DNA from 4 places in the Paenibacillus ottowii genome. Region 2 is predicted to be linked to each of the others. Evidence: riboswitches for the same ligand, from Rfam matches in the RefSeq annotation. Region 2 holds a riboswitch; each other region holds the start of a gene.
What was found. A riboswitch is a leader RNA that binds a small molecule or an ion and turns the genes downstream of it on or off. The one in region 2 is predicted to bind cyclic di-AMP.
Positions count from the first base shown of each region.

Region 1: linked by a shared signal. The riboswitch ahead of ACQQ6X_RS19985 (TrkH family potassium uptake protein) and the one ahead of ACQQ6X_RS10415 (hypothetical protein) in region 2 are both predicted to bind cyclic di-AMP.
Region 3: linked by a shared signal. The riboswitch ahead of ACQQ6X_RS22060 (3D domain-containing protein) and the one ahead of ACQQ6X_RS10415 (hypothetical protein) in region 2 are both predicted to bind cyclic di-AMP.
Region 4: linked by a shared signal. The riboswitch ahead of ACQQ6X_RS02415 (3D domain-containing protein) and the one ahead of ACQQ6X_RS10415 (hypothetical protein) in region 2 are both predicted to bind cyclic di-AMP.

Region 1 covers NZ_CP191577.1:4,291,188-4,298,734, forward strand. Annotated here, with positions in the region: gene sdhA (succinate dehydrogenase flavoprotein subunit) at 1-1,375, opposite strand, end outside; gene ACQQ6X_RS19970 (succinate dehydrogenase cytochrome b558 subunit) at 1,469-2,143, opposite strand; gene ACQQ6X_RS19975 (LysR family transcriptional regulator) at 2,370-3,275, shown strand; gene ACQQ6X_RS19980 (potassium channel family protein) at 3,281-3,958, opposite strand; gene ACQQ6X_RS19985 (TrkH family potassium uptake protein) at 3,977-5,317, opposite strand; cyclic di-AMP (ydaO/yuaA leader) riboswitch at 5,728-5,880, opposite strand; gene ACQQ6X_RS19990 (CPBP family intramembrane glutamic endopeptidase) at 6,143-7,547, shown strand, end outside.
Region 2 covers NZ_CP191577.1:2,174,758-2,182,304, forward strand. Annotated here, with positions in the region: gene ACQQ6X_RS10390 (Nramp family divalent metal transporter) at 1-403, shown strand, start outside; gene kdpC (potassium-transporting ATPase subunit KdpC) at 683-1,411, opposite strand; gene kdpB (potassium-transporting ATPase subunit KdpB) at 1,431-3,461, opposite strand; gene kdpA (potassium-transporting ATPase subunit KdpA) at 3,515-5,191, opposite strand; gene kdpF (K(+)-transporting ATPase subunit F) at 5,334-5,411, opposite strand; gene ACQQ6X_RS10415 (hypothetical protein) at 5,596-5,991, opposite strand; cyclic di-AMP (ydaO/yuaA leader) riboswitch at 6,105-6,276, opposite strand; gene ACQQ6X_RS10420 (glutathione peroxidase) at 6,741-7,226, shown strand; tRNA gene ACQQ6X_RS10425 (tRNA-Leu) at 7,373-7,455, opposite strand.
Region 3 covers NZ_CP191577.1:4,725,196-4,732,742, reverse strand. Annotated here, with positions in the region: gene ACQQ6X_RS22075 (PspA/IM30 family protein) at 1-139, opposite strand, end outside; gene ACQQ6X_RS22070 (NADH:flavin oxidoreductase/NADH oxidase) at 226-1,248, opposite strand; gene ACQQ6X_RS22065 (polysaccharide deacetylase family protein) at 1,542-2,348, shown strand; gene ACQQ6X_RS22060 (3D domain-containing protein) at 2,559-3,227, opposite strand; cyclic di-AMP (ydaO/yuaA leader) riboswitch at 3,234-3,401, opposite strand; gene ACQQ6X_RS22055 (amino acid ABC transporter ATP-binding protein) at 3,646-4,368, opposite strand; gene ACQQ6X_RS22050 (ABC transporter substrate-binding protein/permease) at 4,355-5,818, opposite strand; gene ACQQ6X_RS22045 (M20 family metallopeptidase) at 5,967-7,145, shown strand; gene ACQQ6X_RS22040 (hypothetical protein) at 7,185-7,547, shown strand, end outside.
Region 4 covers NZ_CP191577.1:536,148-543,694, forward strand. Annotated here, with positions in the region: gene ACQQ6X_RS02390 (tRNA1(Val) (adenine(37)-N6)-methyltransferase) at 1-200, shown strand, start outside; gene rsmI (16S rRNA (cytidine(1402)-2'-O)-methyltransferase) at 197-1,078, shown strand; gene ACQQ6X_RS02400 (AbrB/MazE/SpoVT family DNA-binding domain-containing protein) at 1,203-1,457, opposite strand; gene ACQQ6X_RS02405 (HD domain-containing protein) at 1,789-3,072, shown strand; gene ACQQ6X_RS02410 (TatD family hydrolase) at 3,115-3,885, shown strand; cyclic di-AMP (ydaO/yuaA leader) riboswitch at 4,086-4,366, shown strand; gene ACQQ6X_RS02415 (3D domain-containing protein) at 4,638-5,789, shown strand; gene rnmV (ribonuclease M5) at 5,936-6,481, shown strand; gene rsmA (16S rRNA (adenine(1518)-N(6)/adenine(1519)-N(6))-dimethyltransferase RsmA) at 6,489-7,373, shown strand; gene yabG (sporulation peptidase YabG) at 7,429-7,547, shown strand, end outside.

The sequences.
Region 1 (7,547 bases), 2.1 Mb from region 2:
TCCACTCGCCCAGCTCTTTATGAAGAACATAGGCATTTTCCTTACCGTCCATATGCAAAATACGTTCATACTTCTCTGTCTGCTGATTGACTGCCGCATCGAATACCGAAGAAGCTACATCCTGTGCAGACTTTTTCAAGCCCTTAATATATTCCACAGCCTTCGGTCCAGCCACCATCCCGCCATAAATGGCCGACAGCAATGAGTTTGCACCCAAGCGGTTCGCTCCGTGATACTGGAATTCACACTCACCAGCCGCGAACAGGCCCGGTATATTCGTCATCTGATTATAATCGACCCACATGCCGCCCATTGAATAATGAACAGCCGGGAATATTTTCATTGGAATTTTACGCGGATCGTCACCGACAAATTTTTCATAAATTTCAATAATGCCGCCCAGCTTTACATCCAGCTCTTTCGGGTCCTTGTGGGACAGGTCGAGGTAAACCATGTTCTCGCCATTAATCCCCAGCCCCTCATCAACGCATACACTGAATATTTCACGGGTCGCAATATCGCGAGGCACCAGATTTCCGTATGCCGGATACTTTTCTTCGAGAAAGTACCAAGGCTTGCCGTCCTTATATGTCCAGATACGACCGCCCTCTCCCCGTGCTGACTCGGACATGAGACGCAGCTTGTCGTCACCAGGTATAGCCGTCGGGTGAATCTGAATAAACTCACCGTTCGCATAGCGTACGCCTTGCTGATACACCGCACCGGCAGCCGTACCCGTATTGATGACAGAATTCGTGGTTTTGCCGAAAATAATGCCAGGACCACCGGACGCCAGAATAACTGCATCCGCTGCAAAAGTCTTCACTTCCATCGTACGTAAGTCCTGCGCGCAAATCCCTCGGCAAATGCCTTCATCATCCAGTACAGCCTGTAAAAACTCCCAGTTTTCGTACTTGGTCACCAAACCTGCAGATTCCCAGCGCCGGACCTGCTCATCGAGAGCGTACAGGAGCTGCTGTCCTGTCGTCGCACCTGCAAAGGCTGTCCGATGATGCTGGGTACCGCCAAAGCGGCGGAAATCCAGCAGTCCTTCTGGTGTCCGATTAAACATGACGCCCATGCGGTCCATGAGATGGATGATGCCCGGAGCCGCTTCGCACATCGCTTTTACCGGCGGCTGGTTAGCCAGAAAGTCACCGCCATAGACTGAATCATCAAAGTGAATCCAGGGTGAGTCTCCCTCACCTTTGGTATTTACCGCACCGTTGATGCCCCCTTGAGCACAAACGGAGTGGGATCTTTTGACCGGAACCAAAGAAAATAAATGCACGTGGACTCCCGCCTCTGCCGCCTTGATCGTAGCCATTAGACCCGCCAGACCGCCGCCCACGACAATAATGTTGGATGCTGCCATTTCTGCTCACTCCTTCTTTTCAGGATTTGTACGAAATCCCCTTTTCCAATCTAAAATAAAATCTCAACACGATGTATCAATTAAATGACTCATTTACAGTAGCTGTTTAAAAGGACCGTATTGCACCAAGGCTGTGGCCATTTGCTGGAATTCCGCGCTGCGGAATGCAAACAGAGAGGCGATGAAGCCGATCGACACCACCACAAACAGGGTCATACAGATGTAGGAAGATACCTTTTGGGCACGTGGTCCCACGGTAATCCCCCAACTGACCATAAACGCCCATAGACCATTAGCAAAGTGAAAGGATGCCGAAACGACGCTGATTAAATACAAAATAAAATAGACCGGATTCGTCACTATGCCATGCATTACGCCGCCTAGCTCCTCATGAGTTACATTACCCAGGGCCACCTGAATGCGTGTGTCGTATACATGCCAGATAATAAATACAAACGTAATGACACCGGAAATACGCTGGAACAAAAAGCGCCAATTGCGCGAATAGCCAAACCTTTTGACATTCGGGTCAGCCTGATAAGCGATATACAAGCCATAGATTCCATGGAACAGTAATGGCAAGTAGATAAATAATGTTTCTAGCACAATAACCAGTGGCAAACCATTCAGGAAGGCCACGCTGCGATTAAACCCTTCCTTCCCGCCCTCCACCGCTGTGAAGTTCGTCACCAAATGCTCAACAAAAAATAGAGCCAATGGAATGACGCCAAGAAGCGAATGCAGCTTTCTGGAATAAAATCCTCTCATCTAGGTCATGCTCCCTTCTCCCAATAATAGCGTTTTCAATAGTAATATAACATATAAAATGACAGTTCCCGACAGGAAATGTCCAACAAGGTGTCCCTTAAAAGGAAAAACAAAAGTGTGAACATCTTGTGTCGCTTTCATGTTACTCCTTTTCGGCTTATAATGGAATTGCAATATACGTATTAATTATTATGCCTTTTTTGCATATAGAGAGGAAGTGGATGATTTGTTTGAGGATTTGAACGCTTTTGCCGTCGTTGTCGAGCAGTCCAGCCTGAATAAAGCCTCCAAACTGCTGAATCTGTCCCAACCTGCCCTGTCCCGTAAAATTGCCAAGCTGGAGGAAGAGCTGGGTGTCCATCTCTTCGATCGCCGCGGCAAACGGCTCGAAATTACATCGACTGGCCGATTTGTATATACTTTCGCGCTGGAGCAGCGGCAACGACAGCTTCGTTTCTTACAAAAGCTCTCCCAGCACAAAAATGAAGCTCAAAGCATGCTTACACTGGGCGCCAGTCTCACGACACTCCAAACGACGCTGCCGACCCTTGTCGAAGCTTTCATGAGCAAGCATCCTCAGACTGAGCTGAAGCTACTCACCGGCAAAACGCATGAAATTGTCGCCTTTATACGCGACAAAAAGGCAGACGCCGGTATAGTCGGGTCTGCCATTCATGAAGCCGGACTGCGTTGCATTCCGTTATTTGACGATCATTTGGAGCTAGTCGTTCCCATCGGACATGAATTAACAGCCAAGACAGGAACAGTCTCGATGAAGGATTTGCAAGGATTGCCGATGATTATTTTCTCCAAAGGAACCTGGTACCGCAGCCTAACGGATGACTTGTTCCAACGCAGCGGCATTATGCCGGATATTCGTATGGAGATTGACTCCTTTGAGGCAATTGTACGCCTGCTTCCCACCTGCAAGGCATCCGCTTTGCTGCCCAAATCCTATTTGCGCAGCGAACTGCTGCGAGATAATGGACTTACTGCATTGTACTTGCCTGATTTGAAGGAGACACGTCGAACGACCTCCCTCATCTACTCAGAAACGGCCGATCTCGGCCCGACAGCACGACGCTGGATTAGCGAGACGCGTGCATCGTTTGCAGGCCACCGTATGGTGTAGAGGGTCTAACCCTCTTCATTGATGTTAACAACCTCATCCTCAAAGCGGCCGATATTATCGTTGGAGCCGATAATGACCATAATATCGTCTGCTTTCAGCCGATCCATAGCTGTTGGTGCGATTAAGATACCATTCGCCGTATGAAGCGCCACAATACTGCAGCCAAAGCGGGTGCGAGCATTTAATTCTGCTAACGTTTTGCCATTCAAACATGCAGGCACATTGAGTTCCACAATGCTGTATTCCTTGGACAGCTCCAAATAATCGAGCAGATTAGGCGTGACCAGTTGATGCGCTACCCGGATACCCATATCCCGTTCCGGATAAATGACCCGGTCCACACCAAGCTTCTCTAACGCACGTCCATGTAGCACAGATATGGCTTTGGCTACGACTTTTCTCACACCCAGCTCCTTCAGCAAAATGGCGGTCAGGATGCTTACCTGAATATCATCCCCAATCGCAACAATGCCGCAATCGAAATTACGGATGCCCAGTGATCGCAACGCATCTTCATCTGTGGCGTCTGCTACGACAGTATGTGTCAGGATCTCACTCATACTGTCAACAACATCCTCATTCCGATCAATGCCTAGCACCTCGCACCCCATATCCACCAATTGCAAAGCCAGGCTTGAGCCAAACCGCCCCAAGCCAATGACTACAAACTGCTGCGTTTTCATATCTACTCGAAAACTCCCTTACCCTATAATTATTTTACCTTCTGGATGACGATACAATTCCTTACCCTTTTTCGGTCCCAGGGCATAAGCCAGCGTGAGCGGGCCCAGCCTGCCTGCAAACATTGTCAGAGTAATCACCAGCTTGCCTACAACTGTCAAATCAGGTGTAAGCCCCATAGACAGTCCTACCGTACCAAATGCAGACACCGTCTCGAACAAGATCATCAGAAAATGATGATCCTCGGTTGCGGACAGAATCATCGTCACGCCGATCACGAACAGCAGCCCCAGCAATGTAATGGTCAAAGCCTTATAAATTCGTGCTTGCGCAAGTCGATACCGGAACAGCACAATATCTTCCCGTCCCCGCAGCATCGAAAACACCGCTCCAATGAGCAGGGCAAACGTAGTGGTCTTAATCCCGCCTCCAGTGGAGCCAGGCGAAGCCCCAATAAACATGAGTATGATGATAAAAAACTGCGTTGCCTGCCGCAAGCCTGCAATGTCCAGCGTATTGGCGCCTGCGGTACGGGGGGTAACGGACTGGAATAAAGATCCCAGCACTTTCCCCCCCCAATCCAGCGAGCCAAGCGTCTTCGGATTCGTAAACTCAAATACAAAAATGACGAGCGTCCCGACTACAATCAGAACGGCTGTCATGCTGAGCACCACCTTGGTATGCAAGGACAGTCTCTTGCGCTTGCGGTATTCTACCAGGTCTGACATCACGACAAAACCAATACCACCGGAAATAATGAGGAACATGGCTGTAAAATTAACAATTGGATCATATACATAACCTGTCAGGCTGCGAAATTCACCGAACAAATCAAAACCAGCATTATTAAACATGGAAATCGCATGCCAGATTCCAAAATAAATCGCTCTGCCTACCGGCATATCAAACGACCAGCGAATCGAAAAAATGGCTGCACATACGCCCTCAATAATCAACGAGTACCATAGGACCTTGCGGATCAATCCGACAATTCCCTCGACAGAGGTCTGATTCATCGCTTCTTGCAAAATAAGGCGCTCCCGCAAGGAAATGCGACGTTTGAACACCAGCCCGATCAAGGTAGCCATGGTCATAAAGCCAAGACCGCCGATCTGAATCAGCGCAACGATAACAATTTGACCAAAGGTTGTAAAAAAAAGTCCTGTATCCTTAACAACAAGCCCGGTTACACAGGTCGCGGACGCAGCCGTAAACAAGGCGTCTATAAACGCAAGTGGCTTCCCCGTTGTATTGGAAATGGGCAGCATTAACAATAAACTACCTATAAGAATGATAATAGCGAAGCCTGCAACGAATATCTGCGGTGGAGAAAGCCGAAGCCAGCTTGCATTGGGATTCATTTATTTATCACTTCTCTCCTAAATCCTAAAAAACTATAAAAACAGTGATTTAATACGGTGTAAACCCGCTACGCGTTCCATTTGTCTTCCGATCGTCGCTGCCCCTGATTTTTTAATTTTCCAAACCTTAAATAACTATAATTAGCATTCCCTGAAAACAGGAAGAATGCATGTTAAACACTACCCGGCCCCCTATGCTATTGGCGGGCAGCAGCGAAGGGGGCAGAATTGTTCTGAAGAAGCGGAGCGTTTGCCTTTATCTCCGGATTTTAACCATAAAAGGGTTTATACAATCAAAAAATCCGGGGATAACAGCAATCGGAAGAATAATCTGAACCCGCAGCGGCCTAACCAATCCAAACACTTTTATACACACAAAAAAAGACACCGGAAAACCGAGTGCCCCTGACTTGGTTCCTGCCCATAGCCTACGAGGTTAGCTGACGGATTCGGACAGTACAGTATGCCCTATTTACACTCCCGTTCCATCTGGATCGGCTGTAAAATTCACCCCAGTAACATGGTTCCCCCGTTTTCTCATAGAAATTCGGCTTAAATGTATATCATTACCTAACATATTTCATAGGCATTGCCTCAAGATTATAATCCTTCTCTATCCAGATCACAAAATCGATTTCGTCGAAAAAACGTGAAATTAGCTTTAATTTGTGAATGGGCATCGTTTAATCACAGCTTATCTAATTTTATTAAAACTTTACAGTGCTTTCACTCTATTTTCATGAATATCGCTGGTCTGTTGGCGGGAACCTGTGCAGTATGATATCTTTAATGGATGTTCTTATTTACAGATTAAGGAGGAAACTCATGAATCCTATCGGGAAACCGGTCGTGCTCACGGCCAACTTCAAAAAATTAGGCTTGCTGGGCGGGGTTGGCCTGATTTGCTTTTTTATCTTTCAATTGCTTCTTCCCTCGCTTAGCAATCCAAGTCCGGAATCATTGACGAATGCAAAGGTCATCAGCAAACAAGAAGCAGTCATACACGCCCTCGACTTTGCCCGTTCCGAACTGGGCTATACGGAATCACAGCCAGAGAAGCCGGTTGTGACCTATCAGGCTGAAACGGATTTATACGGTTATTTATCCAGAGAAAAACTGCTTCAACAGTACGATCGCACATGGAAAAAAAATTATCCTTATGAAACCTTTCGGGTTGATTTGCCTGATTCCTCAGGGAAGGGCAAGCTGCAAATTCATGTGGATTTATCCACTGGGAAGGTCGTTAGCTTTAAACGGATCACCTCCAGCACCAATTACACACAGGCTGATGTTTCTACGGATGAACAAGCACAAAACAGGCTTGTACGTATAGCTGAGGGCGACATGACGCTCGAAGCCAAGGAACAGGCTGCGGCGATATGGATCAAACGCTTTGGCTTTAAGCCATCCGAATTAAAGCTCGCGACCACTGAGGGGGATGGTGGGTTGAAGTATACCGTGGACGAAAAGAAAATCGGCGCCTCGGTACTTACACTGGCTTTTACTTTTGAAGACGGGGATGTTCGCTCGTTTACCCAAAGCTTTTCGGCCCCTTCGTCCTACACCGACTATGTTAAAAAGCAAACATACTGGGCAAATTGGATGACTTATGCGGGTTATGCCCTATTTAGCTTTGTTCTGGGCGTGCTTGCCATTGTGTATGCGTCACTCACTCGACGACATACTTCATTTGTACGCGGTATTGTTCTGTCCATTGTATACTTTATTGCTAGTGTAGCTGGGACAATGAACATGCTGCCTTTGCTGCAATCTGAAGCAGGCAGTAAGGGTATGCTTATCTTTCTTATGATATTCCAGATTGGTGTAACCTTTTTCATGGCTGTCGCCATCTATTTCTCCTTGGTCGGTGGTGACGGGCTTATGCGTCAGGTTGGACTCAATGCATGGCCACGTGCCAAAGAGCCTGGCTACGGGCTGTATGTACTTCGCAGTATGTATGTTGGCTACTTGTGGGCCTTCATTTTACTCGGCGTACAATCCATTTTATTCTTTGTACTAGAGCGCACATTTAATACGTTCTCCACAACAGACGCCACGCAATCCCCTTACAATATGGCTTATCCATGGCTACTACCGATTATGGCCTGGATGGCAGGGATTGGAGAAGAGACTGTCTACCGTCTGTTTGGTATTCCGATGGTCAAAAAAATAGTCAAAAATACGTTTGTTGCTTGTCTGATCACTACGCTTATTTGGGCACTGGGACATA
Region 2 (7,547 bases):
CACACTTGCAAGCATACTGTTTGGGGTGGCGTTACTCGCCTCAGGTCAAAACTCGACCGTAACAGGCACTTTAGCCGGACAAATCGTGATGGAGGGCTTCCTGAACCTTCGTCTCTCACCTTGGTTGCGTCGTTTGGTGACCCGCCTTATCGCGATTGTTCCAGCGGTCATCGTCACAGCGATTGCAGGTGAAAAAGGTGCCGAAGAGCTGCTTGTGCTGAGTCAGGTTATTTTATCCATCCAGCTCCCTTTTGCCATCATTCCATTATTGCTCTTTACCAGTGACAAAAAGATTATGGGTGAATTTGCGAATAAAATGTGGCAAAAGGCACTAACCTGGATCGTGACCGGGATCATCATTATCTTAAATGTGGTACTCATCATCCAAACAATTTCAGGCTGACAGAATGTTTGCAAGTAACCAGTAAAATAAAAGGTATTCCAGGAGGCAAAATAGCCATGGAATACCTCTTTTTTCATGCTCCCCGTACCCATCACAAATGGAATACTCCCCAATTGTAGAATGCTCGTGAGCACAACACGTGTAATGGTTCTTGGGATGAAGCCAAATATCCATCAAATAATGATACTTCCTTTGCAGCGACCCACCCCAGAATATCCCAATCCGTAGAAAAAAGGTATCCCTCCAAACTTATCGCTAGGGGATACCTTTTTCATCCATCTATGGCTTAACTGGAGTAACTTTCATTAGCTCTTCAAGCGCGAGATTCAACTTGAGCACGTTCACACGCGGCTCGCCGAACACCCCGGCGCTGCGGCCTTCTGTCTGCTCCTGCACCAGTGCCTTCAGCCGGTCCTGCTCAATCCCCGTCAAGCTGCTAATACGCGGAATTTGAGCCTGTGCCGCCTGTGGCGAGATGTGCGGGTCCAGCCCGGAGCCAGAGTTCGTGATCAGGTCCAATGGGACCTGGCTGATGGGTACATCCGGGTTATGCTTCTGCCAATCCGCAATAGAATCCTTGATCCGCTGCACCAATGCCGGATTGGACGGCGCATAGTTACTTGAGCCTGAACCTGCCCCATTATAATCAATACTTGATACCCGACCTTGGAAAAACGCCGGATTGGTAAAAGACTGTCCAATCAGCTCAGAACCGATCACCCGCCCCTCCGCATCACGAAGCATACTGCCATTTGCTTGCTGCGGAAACAGGATCTGCGCTACCCCTGTGCTGACTAGCGGATATGCCAATCCGCACAACAGGATCATTAGCACAGAGGTTCGCAAAGCCACTCCAATAACCGTACTTCCTCGCATCTCTTGTCTCTCCGGTTGATTTTCCGATACTGCCTTCGTTCCTGTACGTATGTTATGACCTTGTCCGCCAGATCCTACTTTTTCATGTGCGGCAAATCTGCGTCCAGACAACATCCGATAAAAACCACTCATGTCGCTCACCCTTTCTGCGCTAAATCCACAAATGCACTAGCAAATCAATGGCCTTGATGCCGACAAACGGTACCACCATACCGCCCAAACCGTAAATCAGTAAATTCCGTCCCAACAGACGATCCGAGCTCATCGGCTTATACTTTACACCCTTCATTGCCAGCGGAATCAGAAGTGGAATAATGACTGCATTAAAAATAAGCGCCGATAAAATAGCCGATAACGGGGAACCCAGCCCCATGACATTCAATGCACCCATTTGCGGAATGGCCAGCATGAACATCGCCGGAATGATGGCAAAATATTTGGCAACATCGTTCGCAATACTGAACGTTGTCAATGCCCCGCGCGTCATAAGCAGTTGCTTCCCGATGGCGACCACCTCAATAATTTTGGACGGATCGGAATCCAGATCCACCATATTAGCAGCTTCCTTGGCCGCGACCGTACCGCTATTCATGGCAAGACCGACATCTGCCTGAGCCAGTGCAGGCGCATCATTGGTGCCGTCTCCGGTCATGGCCACCAGCTTGCCCTGTTCCTGTTCACGGCGGATAACTGCGATTTTGTCCTCCGGCTTGCTTTCGGCGACAAAGTCGTCCACACCTGCTTCACGTGCAATGGTAGCAGCAGTCAGTGGATTATCACCGGTACACATAATCGTACGGATACCCATTTCCCGAAGCTGATCAAAGCGCTCCTTCATACCTGGCTTTACCGTATCCTTCAAATAAATAATGCCGTATATCCGATCATCCAGTGCGACTGCCAGCGGTGTACCTCCTTCTGCGGCTACCTGATTCGCTTTTTCCTCTAGATCGGCTGGAATACTGCCTTTTTGCGCTACAATCCACTGCCGGACAGAGTCCACGGCGCCTTTACGTACTTTTCGTCCATCGGCGAGATCTAAGCCACTCATCCTGGTTTCTGCCTTGAACTCGATAAAGGCTCCACCTGCTGCCAAGGATTCGTCCAGCGTGTATTCCTGCTTGCGCATCAATTCCAGCACCGAACGTCCCTCAGGCGTCTCATCTTTTAGCGAACTCATCGCTGCCCATTTCGCTAGTTTTGCCTTTTCTATACCATCCACCACCACAAATTCACTCGCCATCCGGTTTCCGAAGGTGATGGTACCCGTTTTATCGAGAATCATCGTATTGATGTCCCCGGATGCTTCTACCGCCTTGCCTGACATGGCCAGCACATTAAATTGGGTAACCCGGTCCATACCGGCAATTCCAATGGCTGACAAAAGACCGCCAATCGTGGTCGGAATCAGACAGACCAGCAATGAAATTAGTACGGGAACAGGCAAATCAATCTTAAAATGGCGGGCTATCGGAGCCAGCGTCACCACCACAATGAGAAAAATAATCGTCAAGCTGATCAGCAATGTATTCAGTGCAATTTCATTTGGCGTTTTTTGCCGCTGTGCGCCTTCTACAAGCGAAATCATTTTATCAATAAACGTCTCACCCGGCTCAGTCGTAATCCGCACCTTAATGCGGTCACTGACCACCCGCGTCCCGCCAGTTACCGAGCAAAAGTCACCGCCCGATTCCTTGATGACCGGAGCTGACTCTCCCGTAATCGCAGATTCATCCACCGAGGCCAGACCTTCAATGACCTCACCATCGCTTGGAATCATTTCGCCCTGAGAGACGATTACCACGTCACCTTTACGCAATGCTGTCGAGCTGACCACCTGAATCTCATTCCCGACGAGCTTATTAGCTTGTGAATCCTGCTTGGATTTTTTCAAGGAAGCAGCCTGTGCCTTCCCCCGTCCTTCCGCGAGCGCTTCGGCAAAGTTAGCAAAAAGCAGCGTGAACAACAGAATAATAAAAACAGCCAAGTTAAAGCCCATCTCATTACCGGCTCCAAAATAACCGGGAAGCATCAGCATGAGCAGCACGACTAATGTACCGATCTCAACGACGAACATGACAGGATTTTTCATCATGATCATCGGATTTAATTTTATAAAGCTATCCTTGACCGCCTGCTTCAAGATGCTTCTATCCAGCATGCGTTTGCGTTCTTCCTTCATGATCAAGCACCCCGTTCATCCATTCTCATTTTCTTCTTCATGCTCTTTCTTCATTACATGGTCAAAAATTCAGCTACAGGCCCTAATACAATCACCGGCAAAAAGGTTAACGCACCAATCAACAGGACAACTCCGATTAGAATAGCTCCAAACAGCTTGTTGTCCGTGCGTAGTGTGCCCGTCGTCACCGGGGTTGGTGCTTTGGCATTCAATGAAGCCGCTACAGCCAGCAATGCAATCATGGATACATATCGTCCAAAGAACATAACTGCCCCTGTTGTTACATTCCAGAATACGTTGTTATCTGCAAGACCTTCAAATCCTGAACCATTATTTGCCGCAGATGATGCATATTCATAAAGTACCTGAGTCAACCCGTGGTATCCGGGATTAGAGACTGCATCGTATCCCCAATGGCCCATAAACGCAAGCGCAGTTGGAGCGAGAATAAGAAACGGATGTACCAAAATGGCAATCGCAATCAGCTTCATTTCCTTGCCTTCAATTTTCCTACCCATAAATTCTGGGGTTCTTCCAACCATCAGTCCACATATAAACACCCCCAGAATCGCATACATCAGCATGTTCATCAGCCCGACGCCCTTGCCGCCAAAAATGACGTTTAGCATCATTTCTCCCAAAGCAGCCATACCACCTAGCGGGGTCAGTGTATCATGCATATTATTGACCGAACCTGTCGTTGCCGCCGTTGTAACCGCAGTGAATAATGCCGATTGTCCAATACCGAAACGAACCTCTTTCCCTTCCATGCTTCCCTGAGATGCATCCATCCCCAGTGTCTGGATTAACGGATTACCTGTCTTCTCCGACACATATGTAATGGATAGAAAAATAAGAAACAATACCATCATCGAACTGAAAATAATCCAGCCCTGCTTGCGATTACGGGCAAACAATCCAAAAGTATAAGGCAGCGAAGCAGGCATTACCCACATGGCCAGAATTTCCAGTACGTTCGTCCAAGGACTTGGATTTTCAAAAGGGTGCGCAGAATTAGCTCCAGCATAACCGCCCCCGTTCGTACCCAAATGCTTGATAGATTCCAGCGAAGCAATGGGTCCCATAGCAATCTGCTGCTGTGTACCGCTTAAAGTTGTAATATCCGCCGTAGATTGTAGCGTTTGCGGTACCTTTAGCCCTACCAGCACCAGCGTAAGCACAAAGGCAAGCGGCAGGAAAATCCGTATGATGGCTTTAATAAAATCTTGAAAAAAATTGCCCAGCCCTTCACCGCGCCGCGTCAAACCTCTCATAAAAGCCGCAGCAACCGACAACCCGGATGCAGCCGAAGTAAACATCATCATCGTGACAAATGCCATCTGTGTCAGATACGTAAGCCCGCTTTCACCGCTATAATGTTGGAGATTCGTATTGGTCATAAAGCTGATTACGGTATTAAAGGCCAATGATGCTTCCATATTACTGTTTCCAACCGGATTGCCCGGGAGTATCGCCTGCAAGCGCAATAGCAGGTAGCTGATCCCCACAAGCACCACATTGGTTGCAATGAAACTCATAGCATACGTGGTCCAACGCATGCTTTCCTGTTTCTTCAAGCCTACAGCCTTATAAATCAGCTTTTCCGTTCCACCAAAAATCCGATCCGTCCGATTCGGTTCATTTGAAAATACGTGATACATATAGGTACCCACCGGCTTTACCAAGAGCAGCAACATGACGATCACAATTCCAATTTGCAGTAGCTCCATCCTCTATTCCTCCTTAAAATGCTCCTGCATTTGGAACAACAGACCTGATTCAGACATCCATTGAGTGCACACGTTTGCGAAAATGACCCTCTGATGCTTCATTCTGGATCTGCTGTTCCCGCCTGCTCGATCCTATGATTGACTAGAACCTTTCAGGATTCAGGAGTGCGTAGATTAAATACACGAACACAACAATCGTGAGCCCTAGCACAACGATCATCCTTTTCGCCCTCCTTTTGAGGTCTGCACATCACACCAGCGTATAAACAGCAATATCACTCCATAACTCACAGCCATTACGAGCAGCATGTATAAATCCATCATGTTCCTATCCTCCGTATCGCTCCTCAGATTGTCATTTTTGATTCTGTCATAAAATCATAAAGCAGCTATGCTATAAGTGCTTATCCGTTCAGCAAGAAACCCACCTCTCCGTTCAATGTGTAGATCACATGGTCCGCTCCCAATCCCCGATAAACTCCTTGTGGATTACAGCCGTGCGTAATAACATAGATCGGTTCTGATGTTAGTGGCCGACATATTTGCAGGAAACGGCAAGTTAGATTCAAGCTGTTTTCGAACAAATACACACTACCAATTTCTTTCTTAGGAAAATTCCATTTTCCCGCTTGCATCGTATTGATGCGCACAATGTGCTCCACACCCATTTTTTTGAGCTGTCGTTCCTCCTGGGTGCTGTTTGTGAGAACTGCAAACGCCAATTTTTTGAACATAAGCAATTTCACAAAACTTCTGCCCGCTTCATTCGGTGCAGTGACAATAATTAACCGACCTTCCATCAGTAGCTCCTCTCCCGGTATAAAAAGACAACAAAAAGAAGCCGAAGGAAAAAGGCTTCCTCCGGCTTCATACATTCCATGATAAAATAAACCATGGCTGCACACGGCGGTTTGTTGCCTCTCCCTGTACGCTTACGAGGTTAGCTGTCGGATTCGGACGTGAGAGTCGCCCTATTTACGGCACTTGACCGGAAAATTCACCCCATGAGACACACGGCTTTCAAAGCCGTACATGCTCGTTGGTTCCCCCGCTTTTGCAACTGCAAAATTCAGCGCTTTAGACAATTCGTTGTTGCTTCATTGTTGTTAATTTGAAATTACGTCTTGAATCATACACCCGTGCAAGGAAGACTGTAAAGCTCAACAGAGAGGCTATAAATCGGCCTTTAGAGCATAGAAGATTAATAATAACGCTTACAACACATCTATGCTTCTCACATCTCTCCAAAGCTCTGTATTTCACCCCTTTTCAAAAATGACAGGCATGTCAATATTGGCGTAGGGTGAGGCATGATTGCTCCTTAATTGTAAAAAGGAAAGAAAATACGCTATATGTACCAGATAATTACCGATTAAACCCGTTTTTATGAGAAAGAACTCCTCAATTAGCCCCATTTGAAGCGCAATTTACCGTTTTGAACAAAAGATGATTTTACAATAGTTCAATGCGTGTATACTCTTCCTAGCTTGCAACCCTTTCTTAAGTTGTTTACAATTTAATTGTAGATTATTGAACGAGGAGGAATAGCATGAGCGTATATGAATATAATGCGCAGACCCTGCAAGGAGCGCAAATTCCTATATCCACATATGAAGGGAAAGTTCTTCTTATCGTGAATACTGCCAGCAAATGTGGGTTAACCCCCCAATATAAAGCACTACAAGAGCTATACGACCAGTATCATGAACAGGGGCTCGAAATTTTGGGATTTCCCAGCAACCAGTTTGCCAAACAAGAGCCGGGTTCCAGCGAGGAGATCTCCGAGTTTTGCCAACTCAATTATGGTGTGACCTTTCCGATGTTCGCCAAAACAGATGTCAATGGTGATCAAGCTCACCCTTTATTTCGTTACCTGACCCACACTGCTCCGGGCGTATTGGGCTCTAAAGCAATCAAATGGAATTTTACTAAATTCTTAATTACACGAAAAGGTAACGTATTTAAGCGTTATGCGCCGCAAACCACTCCAGATAAGCTTGCAGGAGATATTGAAAAGCTTTTGCAGGAAAACTGACAATCTTTCTTCGTTACAGTTAACGAGCGATCCGTTGTCATAGGGTCGCTTCTGTGGCGAGATGTATAAAAAAAGTTAACAAAAAAAAAAGCACCCCTTCACGTAAAACGTGTCAGGATGCTTTTTCAACTAAGTATTGCACATAATGCGGTCGAGAGGACTCGAACCTCCACGGGCGTACGCCCACTACCCCCTCAAGATAGCGTGTCTGCCATTCCACCACGACCGCATGTCATAATGTATTGAGGCAACAGATTTATTATACTCTCTCAGCAACAATTTGTAAACAGAAATACAATAATTATTTTATATGTAGCCTTA
Region 3 (7,547 bases), 2.6 Mb from region 2:
CCGCTTTCTCTGCGTCTTCCAGATCCTCTTGCATATCACGAATGTATTGATCCGTCATTTTTACTGGATCTTCTGCCTTGTCGATAATGGCGTTAATGTTGGACATTGTAAGATCTCTTAATCGTTTGAAAATAGACATGTGAAGTTCCTCCTAGAGTTGAATGCTTAAATTTTAAGCTCTGTACACATGTTTACGCAAGCTTTGCAAAGAGGTTTCAAAATTATCTAAAAGCCGCGTAAATAAGGCTCTGGAATATCCGCCTGTACTTTTAGCTCACGTGATGCATGCAGCGCCCAGTAGGGATCACGCAGCATAGCACGCCCTATAGCTACCAGATCAGCTTCATTCTGCTGAACGACTCGACGGGCATCCTCATAATCATCCAATAAGCCGACAGCAATGACAGGCACATTCAGTTTTTCACGGATGGTATGAGCCAAATCCACCTGATAGCCAGCACGCGCAGACGGACCTCCGCTAGAGCCAATCGGACCCTCACCACCAGAAGAAATATGGAAAATGTCCACACCCGCATCACGATATCGTTCCCCTATGGCTGCTATGTATTCAACATCATATCCGTCTTGTACATATTCTTTGGCAGATATCCGCATAAGCAAAGGCATATCAGCAGGAAGCACCTCTTTAACAGCATGTATGACCTCGACACCAAACAGTGACAAATCCTGCCCATACTCATCTTCTCTGGTATTTGTTAATGGGGAATGAAATTGATGGATCAGATATCCGTGAGCGCCATGAATCTCTATCGTGTCAAAGCCAGCTTCTACCGCTCGGCGCGCCCCCTCTTTGTAAGCCTGAACCAGTTCCTTGACTTCTGCTCTCGTCAAAGCGTGCGGCTCTTTAAATCGCTCACTAAAGGGGATCGAGGACGGACCTACAGGTAACTCAGCGTCTTCGGCCTTGCGCCCAGCATGGCCTAATTGAATGGCGATTTTGGCACCATGCTTGTGGACTTCCTCTACAATTTTTTGATATGCAGGAATATGTTCGTCACTCCAAATGCCCAAATCACGATCCGTAATGCGTCCATCCGGATGAACTGCTGTCATTTCCACTATGATGAGCCCAGTCCCTCCTACCGCGCGACTTACATAATGGACATAATGCCATTCCGTCGGTTTGCCGTCCTTGGCCTCCACACTGTATTGGCACATGGGGGGCATGACAATCCGATTTCTTAATGAAAGCCCCTTTAATTGATAAGGAGTAAACAAGTCGGTCACTTTTATCCATCCTTCCCTCAGTCTGTATCATTATAGATAGCATCCCCATTATACACCAGCTATCACGGTATACCGAATCCTTTGTATGACTAACACTTACGAAAATGCTTCAGTTTTTGCTTATGTTTATGAGAATGTGCATTTCCTTCGTCATTTTCACGGATATCCATTTCATGATGTACTTCTCTTCAGTTGTATAGAGCTTCACTCATCAGCAGCATAATTTTGATAGGACAGGTACATAATAGCTGAGAGCACCACTAGGTACCACTGCACGGAAAGGGGGAATATAAATGCGGTACAGGAGAGCTTTGCCGTGTTTAGCGCTGTTACTAGCATTTTCAAGTTTTCCCGTATACGCGGACACGCCTCCCTATATTGGAACGCCCCATCCCAAGGAAGCTGCTGCCGCTACTACTGAACATCCAAGAAAAGATCGAGCTGCTCCAACCTTAGCGGTGCTGCGAAAAAAGCATGCGGACATTTTTAAAATGTGCGGCCCGCACACCCGCCAAATTGCCTTAACCTTTGATGATGTGCCCGATTCAAGGTATACGCCGCAGGTTTTGGACGTATTACACGCAAACGGCATCAAAGCTACTTTTTTTATCGTCGGTCATCGTGCTGAAAAACATCCGGGGATCATACGCCGTATCATCCGTGAGGGTCATGCTATAGGAAACCATTCCTATACTCATCCGGATTTCAGGAAGGCCACCCCCGAACGATTCCGCTACCAGATTACAAAAACAGAACGCATTTTAGAAGCGAGCGCAGGCTTCCGACCTAGGTTGATACGACCACCCTATGGTGAAATCACGGAGCCTCAAATCCAGTGGGCACGTCGTCATGGATACATGATTGTCAATTGGAATGTGGATTCTCTAGACTGGAAGGGATTAAGCAAAACACAAATTCAACGTAACGTAATCCCGGCTACCGGGCCTGGTTCCATTATTTTAATGCATGCAGGTGGAGGCCAAAGTTCTAATTTGCAAGGTACTGTCCAAGCCTTGCCAGGCCTAATCCACTCTCTAAAAGCTAAGGGCTACAAATTCGTCACAGTCCCCCGGCTGCTTCACACACCGGAACGACAATAAGAGTATGCTAAGCTTCGACGATAAACTCCAACTACGTAAAAATGCTGTCTTGACGAGCAGAATATTTCTGCTTGTAAGACAGCATTTTTTAGCGATAAGCAACTGGCCATGATAAAATATCATCCCAGTTACGAATTTTATGTTATACGACACAATAATAAGTTTACATAATACTTATTATGTTATTCAAAACACTTCTAGGGCAGAATGTTATTTATCAATGACGTACAGTTTCACATCTTGAAAACCGAAGTCGTTTACGAATGATTTATTGCCAGGGATAAAGATATCAATCCGCTTCCCGGTAATGGCGCTGCCCTGATCACGGGCCACGGCCACAAAAGAATGGTCCGGCAAGCCGGGATGGGAATAGCCTGTAACAAGTACCTTGGTTCCCATCGGAATGACTCTCGGGTCTACCGCAATAGTACCTAGCTTAAGCGGATTACCATAGTAATCAACTGCACCCCATTTGCCGTTTTCATCGGTTGCGGCAGAATATGCCGTTGCTTTAACATCAACCACTTTACTATAATTGAATGTCTTACCCCATGCTTCAATTGTTGGCTTCTCATTCGCTGTTGCTTTTTCCGTAAGAAGCTGTGGCTTCGAATCCGAAGCCGCCTCCACACTTTTTTCGTCTGGCACTTTAATCTGCAGACCTGCGTATATGTTGTTGGACGCAATATTCGGGTTAGCCTTCGTCAATTCATCAACTGATACTCCATAACGTTGGGCAAGCAAAAAGAAGGTATCGCCTTCTTTAGCAGTATGAAGCGAAGCAGCATCTGCTACTCCAGTTGTCTGTGCCAGCCCTGCAATTGCTGCGGCAAGCACCGCAAATTTCATAGCTTTTCCAATATGTTTTAAGCGTTTCAAAGATATGTACCTCCTCTGTTATGCCTGCGAGGTTAGCTGTCGGATTCGGGCTCAGGAGAAGCCCTATGCTGCGCAATTCACCCCTAGGTCATATTCCACACTTTTTATGATGTATTGGAATAATGGCCGTTATTACGTCCCCCGCACTTCCCATAGTTTGAGCCCAGCTCCTAAGTATTTATTATCATAAGTGCTGCCTCGGTAAGTTTTGGCTTACTGCATAATATCACAATTTTGTAACCTTATCTGCATGAAAATGTTGGGAACATTGAACATCATACTATACTCATTACAATTTTGTCATTAAGAATCCGTTTTTTGTTACGGAAATATGGAGATATGGTGACAAAAAGAGAAAAGCCCTCCGTGAACCATCGTCACGAGAAGGGCCTTGTCAATATTTTATAAAAGCATTTTCTTACAGTACTTTAGCAAGAAAGTCACGAGTACGATCATGGCTTGGAGTACCAAAAACTTGCTCTGGCGTGCCTTGCTCTATAATTTGCCCGTTGTCCATAAAGATGATCCGATCCCCTACCTCACGGGCAAAGCCCATTTCGTGCGTCACGATCACCATCGTCATGCCGCCTTCAGCGAGCTTCTTCATTACGTCTAGAACCTCTCCAACCATTTCAGGGTCCAGAGCAGAAGTAGGCTCATCGAACAGCATTACGTGCGGCTGCATGGCCAAGGCACGTGCTATCGCAATACGTTGCTTTTGGCCGCCGGATAACTGGTTCGGGTAGGTGTTCTTTTTATCCTCAAGACCTACGGTTCGCAGGAGTTCCAGCGCGATTTTTTCTGCTTCTTTCCCCGACTGCTTTTTCACCTGCGTTGGTGCAAGTGTCAAATTCTGCAATATCGTTTTGTGCGGAAACAGATTAAAATGCTGGAAAACCATTCCCATCTTCTCCCGGGTCGCATTAATGTTATGACCACGGGCAGTAATCGGCTCACCCTCAAACAAAATCTCCCCTTCTGTTGGCTGTTCCAACAGATTCAAACAACGCAAAAACGTACTTTTTCCCGAACCACTCGGTCCGATGATGACGACTACTTCACCCTTAGCGATATCTATATCAATGCCTTTTAAAATTTCATTTTTACCGAACGATTTACGCAGTTGTTTAACGGTGATCACTGGCTCTCAACTTCCTTTCCCATAAACCCAACAGCTTGGATAAGCTGAACGTCATTACAAAATAAATAGCGGCTGCGATTACGAACGGGCTTAATCCTTCATAGGTAATATTCTTAATGACCTGGGCTTGGTACATAATATCCACCATCCCAATGGTCGAAATAATAGATGATTCTTTAATGATGGTAATGAACTCATTACCAATAGCAGGCAATATAGATTTAAATGCTTGCGGTAAAATGACATGACGCATTGCTTTGCCTCGCCCCATCCCGAGCGAACGGGCAGCTTCCATCTGTCCACGGTCTACGGCCTGAATACCCGCACGGAAAATCTCAGCCAAATATGCCGAGCTATTCAGAGACAATGTGATCACACCCGACTGGAGTGGGGTAAAATTGATACCCAGCGTCAAAGCAACTCCGTAGTGAATGATCATGAGCTGTACCAGCATAGGTGTACCGCGAAGGATCTCGACATATGTGGTACCTAACCACTCAATGATACGTATACCACTCATTCGCAGCAAGGATATGATCAGACCAATAATGAACCCAAACAATACTCCGAGTGCAGACAACAACAGAGTGTAGCCAAGACCCGTAGCGTAAAGACTACGGTATTTCATAAATATATCTACAATACTATTCGAAGAAACCTGTCTGTCGGCAGACAGTGCACTCGCTTCTGTAGAAAACTTCTCAATCGCCCCCTCCGCTTTCAGGCGAGCCAACGTTTTATTTACAGAGGCAAGCAATTCAGTATTTCCTTTACGGATACCTACGGCAGTTTCTGCACCTTCATCTTCAGGTACTGCCTTGGCAAGTGTTACGGTACCGTCTAGCGTGTATCCTTTAGCAACGGTATCTTCGATTACAACTGCGTTGACACGCTTGGTCCGAAGCTCGAGTACCAGATCGGATATTTTATCCAACGAGGTAACCGAAGCATTAGGCACTTTTTGTGCAATTTCTTCTTGTATACTCCCCTTCTGTGCACCGAGCTTCTCTCCTTTCAGAGCAGCCATCGTTGAATATTTGTCCTTATCCTCCGGGCGTACCATAATGACTTGTTTGGAGTGATAGTACACATCCGAAAAATCAATGCTCTTTCTGCGCTCATCCGTCGGTGTCATACCGGACAGTACCAAGTCTACACGACCACTTTGCAGAGCAGGCAGCAAGGAATCAAAGCTCATGTCCTCTGGGACCATCTCTGCGTTCAGATCCTTGGCGATTTCCTTGGCAATCTCCACATCGAACCCAACAATGGTTTTCTTACCGTTAATGACTCTATAAAACTCATACGGCGGAAAGTCGGCACTCATGCCCACTACAAGTTTTTTCTGTGGTTTTGCTTCCGTTCCGTATGCATTGAGCATGGGAAGACCAGCCAACAGCAAGATAACCGCCGTCAAAACCAGGGCGGTAAAACGATATGCCTTTTTCAATCTTTTTTTCTCTCCTTAAATTCTTTATAATAAATAAGATTGTGTCATTATAAATGAATATGCATGATTATGCAATGAATGTTATAGTACAAATTTAGTTCATCTTTCGCACGACCTACATTACAGCTTATATAAAGGAGTTTTCAGCATGGATTTTAAACAGACCATTCAACACACCATTGAGCAGCATGCCGAACGGTTTAAGGACATTTCGCTATATATTGGCGCAAACCCTGAACTTGGAAACGAGGAATTTCTGGCCTCTGCCCGTTTAAAAGAGGAACTTGTTTTTCACGGATTTGATGTTCAGGCACCCGTATTGGGTATAGAAACAGCCTTTATTGCTACTTACAAAGCAGCCAAGCCTGGACCCGTCGTTGCTTTTTTGGCAGAATACGATGCCCTGAAAGGACTGGGACACGCCTGTGGGCACCATTTGATATGTATGATGAGTACAGGCGCTGCCGTTGGTCTCAAATCGATCATCGACGAGACTGGTGGAGAAATACGTGTATACGGCACGCCTGCCGAAGAAACACGCGGTGCCAAGGTTCCAATGGCAGCGGCTGGATTGTTTGATGATTGCGATATAGCGATGATGACACATCCCTTCGACCGCTACGAAAAATCAGGAAAATCGCTGGCGATTGATGCTGTGCAATTTGAGTTTTTTGGTCAATCTGCTCACGCCGCTGCCAGTCCACACGAAGGGATTAATGCTTTGGACGCCGTGATTCAAACATTTAACGGGATCAATGCATTTCGGCAACAGGTGAAAAGCACAGTACGTATCCACGGCATCATTAATCAAGGTGGGCAGGCTGCCAATATTATTCCTGATTACGCCTCAGCCCAATTTTATGTGAGAGCCGCTACGCGGCAAGAACTAAACCCGCTTACCCGCCGGGTAATTCAAATTGCTGAAGGAGCTGCTTTACAAGCCGGGTGTCGTTTGGAAACCTCCAATTATGAGACTTCTTACGATGAAATGGCAACTAACCGTGTACTCTCTGACACTTTTACCGCAAATTTAATACAGGCGGGGATTGCACAAGAAGATATTACAGAAGGCGAAGATCATGGATCGATGGATATCGGAAATGTATCACTCCATTGTCCTGCGATCCATCCGTACATTCAAGTTATTGACGAGAAGCATGCCTTGCATACACCAGAATTCAGGGATTTGGCAATGCAGGACCGCGCAATGGAAGGAATGCTGTTGGCGGCGAGAACCTTGGCATGGACAGCTTATGATGTAATCACAAATCCTGAGCTGCTGGCACAGATTAAAAAAGAATTTGCCCTGCTGAATAGCAAAAACTAAAATCGGAAATATCCTCTTCTTGTTGAAAGGAGTGCCATCATGAACAGTATGAGCAGCTTTTGGACGTTGTTTATTGTGGTTGACCTCATCATTTTTTGGTTCATATTTCGTGCTATACGCAGGAATCGGGGCAACAGAAGCACTCGCCGCCGGAATGCATTTTTCCTTAGCTCCCCGTCTCCTTCGTCACTCACACAGGAGCGTCATCCAGAGATTACAGAGCTGGAGGAACTCCTAGAGCGTTCCATTCCAGCTTTCTATGCTCAAAACGTAAAGCAACGTGTCATGGAAGCCCATCCTAGTCTGACGGAACAAGAATATGAGTGGCGCTGGCATGAGCTAAAACGATACTTCATGCTATGCGCCATTATGAATCGGGTGCCTATGTTCAGTAGTGATGTG
Region 4 (7,547 bases), 1.6 Mb from region 2:
ATAGTCTGGAACCCAAGCGGATACGTTTTGTTCACCCACGGGTTCATATGGAAGCAAATATGGTACTTGTTGAAGCAATGCGTGACGGTAAACCGGAGGTTCGTCTGTTACCCCCACTCATTGTATATCAGGAAGATGGGAACTATACTCAGGAAATAAGAGAAATCTATGGAGAAGTCAGCAAGGGGGATTCCGTGTGACGGCAGCTGTACAAAAAAGCTTTAGTAACCGTGAAGAGGAACGGGGAAAGTTATACCTCGTTGCCACACCGATTGGCAATCTGGAAGATATGACCTTTAGGGCGATTAACACTCTAAAGTCATGCAGTATTATCGCTGCCGAGGATACGCGGCAAACACGCAAACTGCTCACACATTTCGACATCACGCCGGAAATGCTCTTCAGTTATCATGAACATAATAAGACTGCCAGTGGGCCTGAGCTGATACGTTATATAATAGAAGGAAAAAATTTGGCACTGGTTAGCGATGCTGGTCTACCAGCCATCTCCGATCCTGGTTCAGATCTGGTCAAGCTGGCACTTGCAGCAGATATCAGCGTTATTCCTATTCCCGGGGCAAATGCGGCACTATCGGCTTTAATCGCTTCAGGTCTGAATACGGAGAGGTTTACCTTCGCTGGTTTTCCACCAAGGGAGAAAAAGGATTTAGAGAAGTTGTTGCAATCATTTCAGGTATCCCATGGCACGATTCTTTTTTATGAATCGCCTCATCGAATTGTTAAGACGTTGACGGTATTAAAGGAAACATTAGGATCACGCAAAGTGGTGCTTGCTCGTGAACTGACCAAGCTGCATGAGGAATGGGTGCGGGGAACGGTGGAGCAGTGTCTTGCAAAACTAGAGGAAAACCCGCCGATTGGTGAATACTGTCTGGTCGTTGAGGGGAAAAACGAAGCGGAAGAGGAACAGGAACGTCAGGCATGGTGGCAAGACTTATCTTTGGAGTCTCATGTCGCGCATTACGAGTCAGAGGGGCTTTCCCGCAAGGATGCCATGAAGCGTACAGCCACGGACCGTTCAATTTCCAAAAGGGATGTGTACAACGCACTCTTATGAGTACATGTATAAACAAAAAAGGGCCTTCCAACGGTTGGGTTCAAACCGTGGAAGGCAACAAGGAGTATATATGAAAAAGGTTAGAATTAACAATCTCTGATAAGTCTATTATATACTAAAATTCTCAGTTTGTCACAGGTGTTGGGATTTCAGAAATGCAATCTTGGCAAACAATTTTCCCTTTGAAGTAAATTACGTTCTCAGCATTGCCGCAGAAGATACAAGCAGGCTCGTATTTTTTAAGCATGATGCGCTCGCCATCAACGTAAATTTCCAAAGCGTCTTTCTCTCCGATTCCCAGGGTACGGCGCAATTCGATTGGAATAACTACACGTCCGAGCTCGTCAACTTTTCTTACAATACCAGTGGATTTCATCATAATAAATCAGGCTCCTCTCGCCGTTTAAAATAATATAAGTGTCATGATTCGACAAAATTTTCTCTTTTCTGATATTTACTATACCAACGATTCCCAAAACAGTCAACCTTAAAAAAGTAGTAACAGCCTAATTATGCAAAAATATTTAGAACAAAGAGCTTTATTCATGTGGATTACCTTATTTTACAGATGATTTGTCTTATTTGTCGATTTGGAAATGTCGAAAAACGATAATTCGACAAAATACGACAAACGATGTCGAATAAGGGAGAGCGTTTAGGATTTTATTGTATTTTAATCCATTATTCCGAATATTAAAGGAGTTGATATCTTGCACCAGCCACTCAGTGAAGAAAAGGTTTTTAAGGACCCGGTACATAATTACATCCATGTTCAGGATACAGTGATATGGCGGTTGATCAATACGCCGGAGTTCCAACGCTTACGACGCATTCGGCAGTTAGGCACATCTTATCTTACGTTTCATGGAGCGGAGCACAGCCGGTTTTCACATTCATTGGGCGTGTACGAGATTACGAGACGTATTATTTCTCAATTTGAACGTGGAGATTTCCCCGACTGGCCGAAGGAAGAGAGACTGGTCGCTCTGTGTGCCGCTCTGTTGCACGATGTGGGGCATGGGCCATTTTCTCATTCGATTGAAGAAGCCTTTCATATGAACCACGAGGATTGGACATGTCGCATCGTACTGGGCGACACGAAGATCAACGCAGTGCTACGGCAAGTCGATGAGAAGCTGCCACAACAGGTGGCTGCGGTTATTGCCAAAACGTATGATAAGCCGATCGTAGTCAATCTGGTAACAAGTCCGCTCGATGCTGACCGTATGGATTATTTGTTGCGGGATGCTCATTCGACAGGTGTTAACTACGGGACGATTGATTTGGATCGTATTTTACGTCTGCTGCGTCCACATAACGGGCGAATTGTTGTGAAGGAGTCGGGTATGCATGCAGTTGAAGATTATCTAATGTCACGCTACCAGATGTACTGGCAAATTTATTTCCATCCTGTAACACGCAGTTCGGAAATCCTGTTGCGTAAAATTTTCAAGAGAGCAAAGGAATTGTTCAAAAATGGATATGAGTTTGGTTTTCTGCTTGATCCGCTGCCTGATCTGTTCAAAGGAGAGCTTACCGTGGAGCAGTATTTGATGCTCGATGAGTCTTTGATTCAGACAGTGTTTAGCCAATGGAAACGAGAAAAGGACGAAATTTTAAGTGATTTGAGCAGTCGGTTTATGGACCGTAGATTGTATAAATATGTAGAGATTGAAAATATGGATACAGATACTGTTAACCATATTCGAGAGGCATTGGAAAAGGCTGGATTGAACCCGGAATATGATCTTGAAATTGATTTTCCGACAGATCTTCCTTATGATGTGTTTCGAAAGGGCGGTTCAACGGACAACCAAATTTTGCTGCTCGGACGTCAGGGCGAGGTGCGGGAAATATCTGAAGTTTCGGAAATCGTACGTTCAATAAGTGGTATTCACCGTGGAAAATATCATATGTATTTTCCCCAGAATAAACTGAACGGGGTAAAACACAGGCTTCCTGCCGAAATAAGGAATTATTTTGTCAAACAATAGACAAACATATAGAAATGTAAGTAAAAAGAGGAGATGAAAACCTTGGATTTATTCGACACTCATACTCACTTGGATGCACCACAATTTGACGAGGATCGTGAAGAAGTTATAGCACGTGCTGTCGAATCAGGAGTAACACGGATGATCAATATCGGATTCAATCGTGAGACCATTCCATCCACCATGAAGCTGGCTGAAACGTATGATTTTATTTATGCGGCTGTTGGGTGGCATCCCCAGGATGCCATTACAATGCAGGAAGCGGATTTAGAATGGATTGCATCGTTATGCAGTCATCAAAAGGTTGTAGCGATCGGAGAGATCGGTCTGGATTATTATTGGGATACGTCACCAAAGGATGTGCAGCAGCGGGTACTTCGAAATCAAATTGGCCTGGCACGTGAGCTCAACATGCCAATTGTTATCCATAATCGAGATGCACATGAAGATATTGTGAGGATTTTACGAGAGGAAAAGGCGAGCGAGATTGGCGGAGTCATGCACTCCTTTTCAGGGAGTTGGGAGACAGCCAAAATGGTGCTGGATATGGGTTTCCACCTTTCATTTGGTGGGCCTATAACGTTCAAAAATGCCAAGCAGCCGAAAGAGGTACTGGCCCAGGTTCCACTGGACCGTCTGCTTATTGAAACGGACGCACCTTACCTGACACCCCATCCGTTTCGCGGGAAGCGAAATGAGTCAGCACATGTGAGACTGGTGGCAGAGGCAGCCGCCCAAATTAAGGGAATTACGGTGGAGGAATTGGTATCCATTACTACTCAAAATGCCTTGGAACGATTTGACATTAAGTGAAAAGGCGAAGAAATCAATCAAAATAAAGAGTTAGACGGAGCTAATTATGATTTTGTTGCAGTAAACTCAGGAATATTACAAACTTTTAACCGAATTTTTTAAAAAATGTACTTGAAACCTGCTTTACAACATGCATGGAAACAGGATATCATCTTTTCAGTGAATTGTTGTTGAGTGTAAACATCAACAACTCATTTCATGAACCAGTCTCGCTGAGTCCCTTTTACAGGGAACGGGGGAACCGATATGGCTTACAGTACGTCCGGCGTATGTGCAGGAGAGAATGTGTCTTCAGCAGCCGGCTCGACCGAAATTCAAATCCCGGATGGGATTGAACAGGTAGAGAAGCCGTATTTCGATTTCTTTCTGGGTCTTCGGGGTGAATGTGAGGGCGACCGCCATGAGCGGTTGACCTAAGCTAGGGCGACTCTCTACGTCCGAACCCGACAGCTAACCCCGTAAGCGTAACAAGAGAGAAGCCATCTCGTGCATGAGTTTTCCCGCATATTCACACATGCCGGAAGCCACGAAAGAGCTCTCTAATCTCTTTCTTTGGCTTTTTTTGTTGTGAATAAAAGAAAATCTGTCATCATACTGTGGTTAAACAGGGGAGGACAGCATGCCGCGAAGACGGGTACATGGTGCAGGACAGTCGCAGTACGGGCTTGTCTTGTAGAAAATCTGTTATAGTCACGTCAACGATCAACTATGTCTTACTCCAGACGGCGGGCTATGTAAGGAGGACGGAGGAAATGGGCATTTTCCGAAAAGGGGAGACCACCCATGAGTCACGCTCATCCAGCATGTCTTACGTATTGCGTTGGAAGCAAGAGAATGTGCGCCAGGCGGTTTTGGTTGCTATTTTTCTAATCGCACTAACGATTATGATTTCAATTCTGATGTACACGCAATCTAAAAAACAAGTCTTTTTTGTCATTGATGGTAAGGCATCGGCGGTAGAAACCCGGGAATCCAAGCTCCAAGATTTGCTCAATGAGCATTCTATTTCACTTCAGCCGCATGATACAATATCCATGCCGCTAAACGGAGCAGTACAGGATGGGGACCGCGTAGTTATTAAACGTGCCAATCAGGTTAAAGTGTCCTCAGGCAATAAGACGAAAAAGCTGTACACAACAGAAAATACAGTAGAGGGTGCGATTCGCACATCGGGCTATAAATTATCATCAATCGATAAAGTTTACCCTGCATTGGATGCCTCTGTTTCGGCTAACATGGACATAAAAATCGTCCGTGTGAAGAAACAGCAGGTTGCACAGAAAAAACAGGTGCCTTATCAGGTCATCAAAACGGCGGATCCAAGTCTCTATAAAGGCGATAATCGAGTCATTCAAAGTGGCAAATCGGGTGTGGTGGTCCAGCACGTTCAAAAGGTATACCATGATGGAAAGCTGGTATCCAAACAGCTGATCAACAAGGAAGTCACACAGAATCGCGTGGATAAGGTAATTGCAGTAGGAACGAAGAAAAAACCGGTCGTTCTGGCTGCTTCCGTCGGCCCTAGAGATGCGGTTAAGGCGACAACGGTTAGTTCGGGCAATGCTGTCCGTAAAGCGGGAATTAATTTTAAATATAGCAAGGTTTTACAAAACGTCTCCATGACGGCGTACTCCTCACAGGAGTCAGGTATTGGTACACGTACGGCCTCCGGCACGCGTGTCACGGAAGGACGTACCATCGCTGTCGATCCGAGTATAATTCCAATCGGCTGGTGGGTGTATATTGAAGGGGTGGGCTTCCGCCGTGCGGAGGATACCGGTGGCGCCATTAAAGGCCACAAAATCGATGTGTATTATGAGAGTTTAGGCCGGGCCAACCAATTTGGTCGCAAGCACGGTAAAACCGTATATGTTATCGGACCTGTAAAGCCAGAAATCAACTAAAACAGGTTGTGTATGTTGAGGGCAATGCGATAGTATTAACAACATAGTTATGCCATGCTAAGAAGAGGATATCCTCTTCTTATTTTGTTTTCAAAAACAGGGAAAGATAAATATATGTTGCTGTGTAGCAGTGGAGGTAAATGAAGATGATCAAGGAAGTGATCGTGGTAGAAGGCCGGGATGACACGGTAGCCATTCGCCGTGCTGTCGAGGCAGATACGATAGAAACTGGCGGTTCAGCCATTAATAAAATGACGCTGCGCAAAATTGCATTGGCGCAGGAACGGCGGGGGGTCATTATTTTAACTGACCCCGATCATGCAGGGGAGCGTATCCGTAAAATCATCGCCTCCAAGGTCCCCGGCTGCAAGCAGGCTTTTATACCTGAGGCAGAGGCCACGCGCAAAGGGGATATTGGTGTGGAGAATGCCTCGCCAGAAGCCATCAGACATGCCCTCGCGCGGGTACATACGACAGTAGAGGACGCCGAACCACTGATTGAATGGGCAGACCTGATTGACGCTGGACTTATCACCCACCCAAATGCTGCTGCACGCCGAATGGCCTTGGGGAATATACTGGGTATTGGCTATTGTAACGGAAAGCAGCTGCATAAACGGCTCTCTGTATTTCAGATCAGCCGTGAGGAATTTGCCAGTGCGCTGGCACAAATTGAAAGTGAAGGATTGTGATATCCGTATGACAGGGATTCAAGATATAGCAACACCGCGGCGTACGAAGGAAATTATTCAAAGGCACGGTTTTTCGTTCAAAAAAAGCTTGGGACAAAACTTCCTGATTGACCAAAATATTCTGAGCAAGATTGTAAATGCTGCTGGATTGGATGATACGAAGGGCGCCCTTGAGATTGGTCCAGGGATTGGAGCGTTGACCGAGAAATTGGCGCAATCTGCTAAGGTAGTTACTGCTGTTGAGATTGATCAGCGATTGCTGCCCATTCTTGAAGAGGTGCTATCCCCTTACGAGCATGTAAAGGTTCGTCACGGAGACGTATTGAAGCTGGATCTACGTGAGGTGTTTGCAGCCGATTTTGCAGACGTGAGTAAGGTGAGTGTCGTGGCTAATCTGCCATATTACGTCACCACGCCTATTCTGATGCGGTTGCTAGAGGACAAGCTTCCTCTGGAGAATATCGTCGTTATGATTCAAAAAGAGGTAGCTGAGCGTATGGCTGCGTCCCCTGGTACAAAGGATTACGGCAGCTTGAGCATAGCCGTGCAATATTACAGCGAGCCTGAGTTAGTCTGCACGGTGCCGAATACCGTATTTATTCCCCAGCCGAATGTTGAATCGGCGGTTATTCGGTTGCGTGTACGAGAAGTCCCTCCGGTGGAAGTAGTGGACGAGAAGCATTTCTTTGAAGTGGTTCATGCCGCGTTTGCCCAGCGTCGTAAAACGATTTCCAATAATTTAAAAAGCCGCTTCTTCACCAAAGAGAACAGGGACACGCTGGAACCACTTTTGCAACAAGCGGGTATTGAACCTTCCCGTCGAGGGGAAACGCTGAGTATCGAGGAATTTGCGCGTCTCAGCGCCGTGCTGCTGGAGGCCGGAATATCCTAAACTGGAACCAAACTGTGCATTCACCCATACGATATAGGAGGGGTGATACAGTGTGATGAGTTTAGGAGACTTGGTCGTTCGGAAATCGTACGGCGGTGATGTCACGTTTCGCGTTGAAGACATCCAGCGGGATAAAGCGATCATTAAGGGGACGGAATTTAGGCTACTGGCTGA